Regions from separate parts of the Pseudogulbenkiania sp. FW507-F1 genome, predicted to be linked through region 1. Evidence: predicted binding sites of a transcription regulator. Region 1 holds the regulator's gene; the other holds the start of a gene.
The links. The regulator FliA, encoded in region 1, starts transcription of late flagellar genes. The targets are predictions, from matches to a motif close to GCTAAAGNTNNNNNNNNNNCNGCCGATAAT.

Region 1 (4,722 bases):
CGGGGTCGGCAAGACCACCACGGTGGCCAAGCTGGCGGCACGTGCCACGATGAAATTCGGCGCGCAGCACGTGGCGCTGATCACCACCGACAGCTACCGGATCGGCGCCCAGGACCAGTTGCGCATCTACGGCAAGATCCTCGGCGTGCCGGTGTACTCGATCCAGAACGAATCCGAGCTGCAGCTGACGCTGGCCGACCTGGCCTCGCGCCATATCGTGTTCATCGACACCGTCGGCATGGGCCAGCGCGACGCCCGCGTCGCCGCCCAGACCCAGATGTTCGACGGCACCGGCCGCGAGATCCAGCGCATCCTGCTGATGGCGGCCAACGCCGACGGCCATACCCTGGAAGACGTGGTGCGGCATTACCGCGGCCACGGCCTGGCCGGCTGCATCCTCTCCAAGATCGACGAGAGCGTGGCGATGGGACCGAGCCTGGACGTGATCATCCGCAACCGCCTGAAGATGTTCTACATCACCAACGGCCAGCGCGTGCCGGAAGACCTGCACCTGGCCAACGCCGCCTTCCTGATCGACCGCGCCATGCGCTCCCCGCACCTGAACTCGCCGTTCGCGCTGCAAGGCGACGAGCTGCCGATCATGAACGCGGCCCAGGCCGGCTGGTTGTGACATGCAGGATCAGGCCGCCAGTTTGCGCCGTCTTGCCGCCCAGCCGGTGCGTGCGCCCAGCTTCGCCTTCGTCGGCGCCGAAGGCAGCGGGGTCAGCACGCTGGTGGCCGGGCTCGGCACCGGGCTCGCCTGGGCCGGCTGCCGGCCGCTCTTGATCGACTGCCAGGCGGGGCAGCAGCTGGCGCGCCAGCTCGGCGTGCCGACCACGGCCACGCTGGAGACACAGATCGTGGGCCCCGGCGGGCTCGACACCATGATGACGCAGTCGCGCCATGGCGTGAACCTGCTCAATCTGTACGCGCGTCCGGAAGACCGCGCACGCTTTTCCGCCCAGCTGTGGCTGCGGCTGGGCAGCGAGTTCGGCTCGCTGGAGCGCGACAGCCATATGCTGCTGGTGGATGTGCCCAACCCGGCGCACGACCCGGTGCCGGCCAGCGTGGCCGACAACCTGGTGCTGGTACTGACCCCAGCGCCGGAAGCGCTGACCATGGCCTACGCCATCATCAAGCGTCTGGCGACGCAGTACGGCCGCCAGCGCTTCAACGTGCTGGTCAACCGCGTGCGTCACCTGGAAGAGGCACGCGAGCTGTTCCAGCGGCTGTCGAGCGTGACCGGGGAGTTTCTCAACGTGGCGCTACGCTGGGTCGGCTTCGTGCCGCAGGACAGCGCGGTGAAGCGCAGTCGCAGCCTGCATCGGCCGCTGATGGAGGCCTTCCCGGACAGCGAATCGGCCATCGCCTTTTCCCAGCTGGCTGCCATGCTGCCGCAATGGCATTCACCCGAAGCCACGCGCCCGGAGGCCGGTTTCATGGACGTACTGATCGCGGCCTCGCGTGACTGGGCCGAGGGAGGAAGGACACGATGACCCTGCCGTCGTTGAAATGCAGGGCGTATAGCAGCCGCGCGCTCCACGGCGACATCGACGTCGAGCTTCACGCCCCGCTGGTCAAGAAGATCGCCAAACTGCTGATTGCCAGGCTGCCGGCCTCGGTCGAACTGGACGATCTGGTCCAGGTCGGCATCATCGGCCTGATCGAGGCGGCACGCCAGTTCGACCCAACTCAGGGAGTGCAATTCGAGACCTTCGCCAGCCAGCGCATCCGTGGCGCGATGCTGGACGAGCTGCGGCGCGAGGACTGGCTGCCGCGCCAGGCACGACGCCACTCCAAACAGATCGAGGACGCCATCCACCAGCTGGAACAGCGCGAAGGACGCCCGCCGCAGGAGTCGGAAATCGCCGACTTCCTGGGTCTGCCGCTGGCCGAATACCAGACCATGCTGGGCGAGTGCAAGGGCGTTTCGCTGCAGCATTTCAGCGACTTTGACGATGATGACGGCGTCGGCGCCGAAGCGGCCGTGGCCAACGTGGCGGACGACAACGCCGTCGACCCGTTCGCCAGCCTCGCCGACGGCGATTTCCGCGGCGCCCTGGTGGACGCCATCAAGGCACTGCCCGAACGCGACCAGCTGGTGATGGCGCTGTATTACGAGCAGGAGCTCAACCTGAAGGAAATCGGCGCGGTGCTCGGGGTCTCCGAGTCACGCGTCAGCCAGTTGCACAGCCAGGCCATCGCCCGCGTGCGGAGCAAACTCAGGGAATGGCTGTAAGCCCCACCCGGCACCAGCATAACAACCACAACAACGGAACACCGTTTTGGACAAGATCAGTATCATCGCCATCATCGGGGGGCTGGCCGCCATCATCGCCGGCCAGGCGCTGGAAGGCGGACATATCGGCTCGCTGTTCCAGTTGACCGCGTTCATGATCGTCATCGGTGGCACCGCCAGCGCCGTCATGCTGCAAAGTACCCCGAAGCAGTTCGTGACCGGGCTGCGCATGGCACGCTGGGTATTCCAGCCGCCCCAGTTCGACCACGAGAAGACCATCCGTGACGTCATCCACTGGAGCCAGAGCGCGCGCAAGGGCGGCCTGCTGTCACTGGAGGGCTACGTCGCCCAGCAGCAGGACCCGTTCCACCGCAAAGCGCTGCAGATGCTGGTGGACGGCACCGAGCCGGAGACGCTGCGCTCGGTGATGGAGGTGGAGATTTCGATGTTCGAGCATGCGCGCCGTCAGTCCACGCGCATCTGGGAATCGGCCGGCGGCTACGCCCCGACCATGGGCATCCTGGGCGCGGTGCTGGGGCTGATCCACGTCATGGAGAACCTCTCCGACCCCTCCAAGCTGGGCTCCGGCATCGCCGTGGCCTTCGTCGCCACCATCTACGGCGTCGGTTCGGCCAACCTGCTGTTCCTGCCAATCGCCAACAAGCTGAAGAACCTGGTGGCGGCCGAGATAGCGATGCGCGAGCTGATCGTCGAAGGCTTGGTCGCCATCGGCCACGGCGAGAACCCCCGCATCATCGAGAACCGCCTGCGCGGCTTCCTCGCCATGCACGACTGAGCCGTCAAGGTTGGCCGAAGAGGCTCCGCCAGCAGCCCCTCCGCCGCGAGGCCCGGCCCCAATCACGGCAGGCCGGGATCAGCCGATCACCCCGGAAAACACCATCTCGCCCTCGTCGAGCAAGCGCAGCTCGCTCGACGGCGTCGGCTTCTTGAGATAAGCGCTGAACAACTTGTAGCTGTCGAGATCGAAGCTCGGCTGCCCCTCCAGCGTCTCGCTGGCGGCATGGCGCGTCCCCAGATAGCACCAGCGGTCGAACACGTGCTCGACGCGCTCGCCGGTCACCTCGTCCCACTCCACCACGGCCACCGCGCCGGGAAACGGCCAGTTCTTCACCCGCACCCGCGACAGCGCCGACATCAGCCGCGTGTTGTGCTGCATCGCCGGCTCGCGACCGATGCAGGCACCGCGGCACAGCCCGGCCTGGAAGCCGCCGCACGGCGCCCCCTTGCGGCTGGTCATCTGCTCCACCCCCAGCACGGCCTGGCACAGGCCCTGGGCGCGCGCCATGTCCTGCAACATCTTGCGCGCCTCGCGCGGGTGGCGGAACAGGCCGTACAGATCGGCGGTGCGGCTGAAGTCGAGTTCGTGCGCCAGCACGATGCGCGGTCGCACGAAGCCGTCCGCGCCCTCGCCCAGCTGGATCGAGCACAATTCGTCGCCGGGCCCGCCGCGCCGGTTGTGGCGCGGGCGATGGGCACGGATCCATTGCAGTTCCAGCAGCATGGCACCGAACTCGCCCAGCGTCTCGCGCCACTCCACACGGCGGATCGGCTCGGCGATGTGCAGTGTCTTGCCGTGCGCCTTGTCGGCGTAGAAATGCGCCAGCACCTGGCGGCGCAGGTTGGCACCGCGCCCGACGTACAAGGGCAGCCCGTCGTCGCCCAGCAACAAGTACACGCCGGGCACGTCCGGCAGGCTGTCGAGCAGCTCCGGGTCCAGCCCCGGCGGCAAGGCGGTCGGTGCCAGCAGCGCCGTTGCCGCCCCCTGCACCGCCTCCGGCCCCAGCTCGGCCGTCGCCGCCTCGATGAAGTGGTACACCGCCAAGGCGTCGGCCATGGCCCGGTGGCGATCCGCCAGCACGATGCCATGGCGCGCGATCAGGCTGTCGAGACTGTGCTTGAAATGCTGCGGGTAGAGCCGGCGCGACAGCTTGACGGTGCACAGCACCTCGCTCTGGAAGACGTGCCCGGCGCGCTTGAACTCATTCTTCAGGAAGCCGTAGTCGAAGCGCGCGTTGTGCGCCAGCAGCAGGCGGCCCTGCAGCTTTTCCAGCAGCGTCTCCACCAGCGCGGCGAACGGCGGCGCCTCGGCCACCATGGCGTCGGAAATGCCGGTCATGTTCTCGATGAAGGGCGGGATCGGCTGGCCCGGATTGACCAGCGTCTCGTAACGCTCGATGCGCTCGCCATCGATCAGCAGGATGCCGATCTCGGTGATGCGGTCGCGGGTGATGTGGCCGCCGGTCGTCTCGAGGTCGACGATGGCGCAGGGTTGCTCAAACAGCATGCTCAATTCGCTTTCACCACCGGGATATCGTCCCAGCGGGTGGTGTAACAGGGAGAAAGATGGTCTTGCTTCATGCGCCAGGGCTGCTTCGTGCCTTCGGCCAACAAGCGCACGGTGCCGCGCCCCATGCGCTGGTTGATGGCGTCCATGGCCTGCATCAGGCGCGCGCTCTTGGCGT
Region 2 (4,722 bases), on a different contig from region 1:
GCAGCCGGATCCGCCGACAGGGCCGTATTGAACGCTGTCTTGTCCAATTTCAGCGTGCCGTCCTTCTGGATCGAGATTCCTGCCTGAGCCAGATAGGCATAAGAATTATAGGGGTTCGCCCCAGACACAGGCGTAGCAAGTATGGAGGTCATCTGCGACTCGATCGCCAGAACCGAAGCGTTTCCCTTCATGCTATCGGTCCGCGCCGACTCTGCGGCTGAATGTACCTGATTGTAGGCATCGACAAACGCTTGCAAGGCCGTAGTGATGCCATCTGAATCTTGCACCACGTTGATACTGGCCTCTCCAGTCTTGCTCAGATCGAGAGTCAGCCCAGCAATCGCATCGGTCAAGTGATTGCTGGCTGCAGACACGCTGACACCATTGATAGTCAACGCTGCATTCTGAGCTGCGTGGGACTCGCTGATCGCACTAGCGGTACCCGTACTCTGGGTCAAGCCCCCCAATGACGCCGGCGAACTGGCATCAGCTGGCTCGGCCCCTCCGGCCGAAATCAAAAAGGCATTATCGCTCCCACTGTTGGTCGACGTAATAACCAACTTGTAGTTGCCGTTGTTATTGACGATATTGGCCGTCACGCCGACGCCGGCCTGGTTGATCCGGTCCCGCATGCTGTTCAACGTGACGGAATCTCCGGGATTGTCCCTCAGACTGATTGGGGTGGTGGCTTTTCCCCCAACGGTAAAGGTCAGGCTGTCCGGAGCGGAAGCAATAGCCGCAGTGGGGTCGGTGATGGCAGTACCATCGGCATACTTATCGAACACCAACTGGCGAGGCTGCGCCAAGCTCGTGATATTCAGGGCATAGCTGCCCGCTACAGTGGCCGCAGAGGTCGCAACGCTGGCGATTGTCGAGTCACTTGAACTGGCCTTGTAAGACTGCAAAAACGAGCCCGAAGCCAAAGAGCGAATAGCTGTCTGTAAACTGGACAAGCCGGAACTGATCTTACCCACAGCACTGAGCTGCGTATTGAACTTTGAGACACGGCTCTGGCTCGCCGTCATCGGCTGCTGCTCGATCGTCATGAGTTGACTGACGATGCTCTGGACATCGAGAGCACCAACCGACGTCGTAATGGAAGCCATGATTCTTACCTTTCAAAGCCGTTAAGAACGGTAACGCACCCCCGCGCCGCCTTCATTGTCATCGCAATCGAGCAGGACAAGTACCAGGCATTATACTCAGCCCTATGCCTTATCCTTGATCAGCAAGCCTTTGAAGTCTTCAATAGCCTTTGAAATACTGATGGCCTCTTCGGAAGGAATCTGGCGAATGACTTTCTGGGTTTCCTTGTCCACCACCTTGACCACTGAAATATCGGTATCTTTGTCGACGGAAAACTCCAGTTCGCTATCGTAATGCTGGACAGCTTCATTCAGCTTGCGTAGTGCCGGCTGTAAGTCGGAGAGGGATACCGGCTTCTTGGTAGCGTCACGGCTATTCGACGTTTCCTTTTCTTTGTCTACGGCACTGACCGCCTGGCTCGAAACAGGCGAAACCGCCACCCCAGCCGTCTCGCCGGAAGAGGCCTGGGGAGGTGGCGCAACCGCCCGCGCCGAACTCCCATCGGAGCGAGAAAGAGGACTTACCAATGGTGTGGAAATTTGCATCTCTTCACCTCCTTTCAAGGAACAAGAAATGGCCTGGTGGTGGAACCGAGGCCATCTCTTAACTCATCTGCGGCGAGTTGCCTTACTGGAGCAGCGACAGAGCGGACTGCGTCGTCGAGTTGGCCGTCTTCAGGATGGAGGTACCGGCCTGCTGCAGAATCTGGTTCTTGGTCAAGTTGGCCGTTTCCGCGGCAAAGTCGACGTCGACGATACGGCTGTTGGCACTGGACAAGTTCTCAACGTAGTTGGACAGGTTGGCGACCACTGCATCGAAACGGTTCTGTACGGCACCGAAGTCCGAACGGCTGGACGACACGGAAGAAAGGTCGGCATCCAGGCCAGAGAGGGCGGCGGAAGCCGCACCCTGGGTGGTCACGTCGATCGTAACCGTAGCACTCAGCGCCGTATTATAGCTGTGCAACGACGTCAGGTCGGAAGCGCTGATCGTCAGCTGGTTGTCAGCCGAACCCGAGGAGCCGACCTGGAAGGTCAATGCGCTACCGCCCGACAGCAGGGAAGTGCCATTGAACTGGGTGGTCTGGGTGATGCGGGAAATTTCCTGGGTCAGCTGGTCCACTTCCTTCTGCAGCTGCGAACGGTTGGTGTCGCTGACCGAACCGTTGGAGGCCTGCACGGCGATTTCACGGATACGCTGCAGGTTGTTGGTGATCTGACCGAGAGCACCTTCCGCCGTCTGCCCCACCGACACGCCGTCGTTGGCGTTACGGATGGCCTGGTTGTTACCACGAATCGCCGAGGTCAGGGTCTGGGAGATCGCCAGACCGGCAGCATCGTCCTTGGCGCTGTTCACGCGCAGGCCGGAAGACAGGCGTTGCAGCGACTGGTTCAGCGAGCTGGTCGAGTTGTTCAGGTTGCGTTGGGCGTTCAACGAGGCGATGTTGGTATTTACGGTCAGGGCCATGACAATTCTCCTTGGGTCGGTTGGCTCGGCAGTGCATCCGGCTTGTTCAAGTTATCGACCCGCCTCTCATAAACTTTAGCGTCTTTTTGCATTTTTCCTGCATATGACTAGCACAAGGCCCGTTGCCAATCGTGCAGATGCTCTTCCAGCATATAATGCTGTCGCACCCAGTCGCGCAACTGGTCCCCTGCGCGGTAGGCAGCCGGCAAATCGTGCACCCGCTGACGGATCGCCTCGACCCATCCGGAAACCTCATTGGCGACCCGGCATACCGGGGCCCCGCCAGTCTGATAGGGGTAGATATCGGTGCACACCACCGGCCAGCCCAGCACCCCATACTCCAGCAAGCGGAGGTTACTCTTGGCCTCGTTGAACGGGCTCACTTCCAGCGGAGCGATGGCCAGGTCCAGGTTCAGGCTGGCCATCTTTTCTGGATACAGGTCGAAAGCGACAAAGGGATGTACCTCTGCCACGTACGGACGCAGTTCCGCCAGGCACATGCCCATGAACACCCAGTCCACTTCATCGGCAGTCTGCTTGACTACCTCGACGATCAGCTCGAGATCACCACGATGCTGAGCTGCCCCCACCCAGCCGACGCGGGGCTTCTTGCCCGTGCCACGGAGAGACGACAATCCGTCCCAACGGCTCTTCTGCAAGCGATTGGGGATAACGACGATATCGTCGATCATGCCACGGCAGTGTTCCGCCAGCGGGTCAGTCGACACAATCAGGGTGTCACTCAAGGCCAGGGCCTTGCGCAACCGAGAGCGGGCATCCGGAAATACCTTCTTCCAATGGCGCGAAAACGAGCTTTTCTCAGGAATGGCACCGACCAGGTCGTCCATGCCGAAGACAATGCGCATCTCGGGCAGGAACTGGCGATAGTTCTTCATCGCCTCGACCAGGCCGTCGCCGATGGCGGTATGGAGCAGCAGGGTATCGGGGGCCTGGCGGGCCATTTCCACCACTGACAGCACATGCAGGCCGCTGCTGCCGCTCGGCTGCAGGATGTCGCCATCCAGACGGCCCGCCGCCTGCAACGCGTTGAGCGGCATGCAGACACGGTATTCGCCGCTGCCGCCGCTGACGGGCAGACCGAGCACTCGCCGGCGGCCAGGGATGGCGGGGTCCCAAGATGCGGCACGGCTGGTTTCCAGCATCATCTTGCGGCTGTTCAGGGCCAAGTGGCGGTTGTAGGCAGGATCGCGCGCCAGTTGCGGCAGCCAGCGCGCCATCATGGTGTTCAGTTCGTCGTACTCGCGTACCGCCGCTTCCAGCGCCACGCGAGGGTCGGACGTGCGGCGCCCGATGCTGCGGGCGTGATGGTGCACCATCACGGCAAAGGGGTTGTAGACATTGCGCAGGCCAGCGGCCTGGAGCTTGAGACAGAGGTCGACATCATTGAACAGCACGGTGAGTGCGGTATCGTCCATGCCGCCCACCGCCAGGTAGTGTTCCTTGGCCACCATCAGGCAGGCTGCCGTCACCGCCGAGTAGTTCTGGCCGGTGAGCAGCCGGTTCATGTAGCCCGGGGAGAAGATGTCTTCGCCCTCGAACACGTGATCGGCGACCGAACGCAGACCGCCGGGCAGGCCGAGCACGATGCCGGCATGCTGGATCAGGCCGACCTCCGGATAGGTCAGGCGGGCGCCGACCGCCCCCACGCCCGGTTGCTGCGCCCAGGCCAGCAAGCGCTCCAGCCAGGTGTCCAACACCACTTCGGTGTCGTTGTTGAGCAGCAGCACATAGCTGCCGCGGGCTTCCGCCACGCCCAGGTTGCACTGGGCGGAGAAGTTGAACGGCGCGTCGTAGGCCACGATGCGCACCCGATCCGGCCAACGTGAGCAAATGTCCCGATAGTACTCCCGGGTTTCCGGCTCTTCCGAACGGTTGTCGACGATGATCAGCTCGAAATTCTGGTAGCGGCTCCCCTCGAACAGGCTTTCGACGCACGGTTCCAGCACCTCGAGCTTGTCGCGGTTGGGCACGATCACGGACACCAGCGGTTCGCCCTGCACACGCAGGTTGAAGTGGAACGTTCCCTCCAGATAGCCGTCGCCCAATTCCACATCCAGTCCCAGGCGCCGGGCATGGTTCTCCAGCGCGACGCGTTGCGCCGGCAGAGTCAGGGGATGCGGCTTGACCGGAGGCAACGACAGCAGCATG

Region 2: a site for FliA is predicted at 2,604-2,633, ahead of AC3WG5_RS09140 (flagellin N-terminal helical domain-containing protein). Genes of this name have one in related genera too.

The regions. Positions count from the first base shown of each region.
Region 1 covers NZ_JBYSWM010000033.1:33,789-38,510, reverse strand. The annotation lists partial or broken gene flhF (flagellar biosynthesis GTPase FlhF) at 1-631, shown strand, start outside; gene AC3WG5_RS16820 (MinD/ParA family ATP-binding protein) at 633-1,496, shown strand; gene AC3WG5_RS16815 (RNA polymerase sigma factor FliA) at 1,493-2,239, shown strand; gene AC3WG5_RS16810 (flagellar motor protein) at 2,286-3,035, shown strand; gene AC3WG5_RS16805 (exonuclease domain-containing protein) at 3,114-4,544, opposite strand; gene AC3WG5_RS16800 (Y-family DNA polymerase) at 4,547-4,722, opposite strand, start outside.
Region 2 covers NZ_JBYSWM010000011.1:51,390-56,111, reverse strand. The annotation lists gene fliD (flagellar filament capping protein FliD) at 1-1,106, opposite strand, end outside; gene AC3WG5_RS09145 (flagellar protein FlaG) at 1,209-1,631, opposite strand; gene AC3WG5_RS09140 (flagellin N-terminal helical domain-containing protein) at 1,714-2,553, opposite strand; gene AC3WG5_RS09135 (glycosyltransferase) at 2,661-4,722, opposite strand, start outside.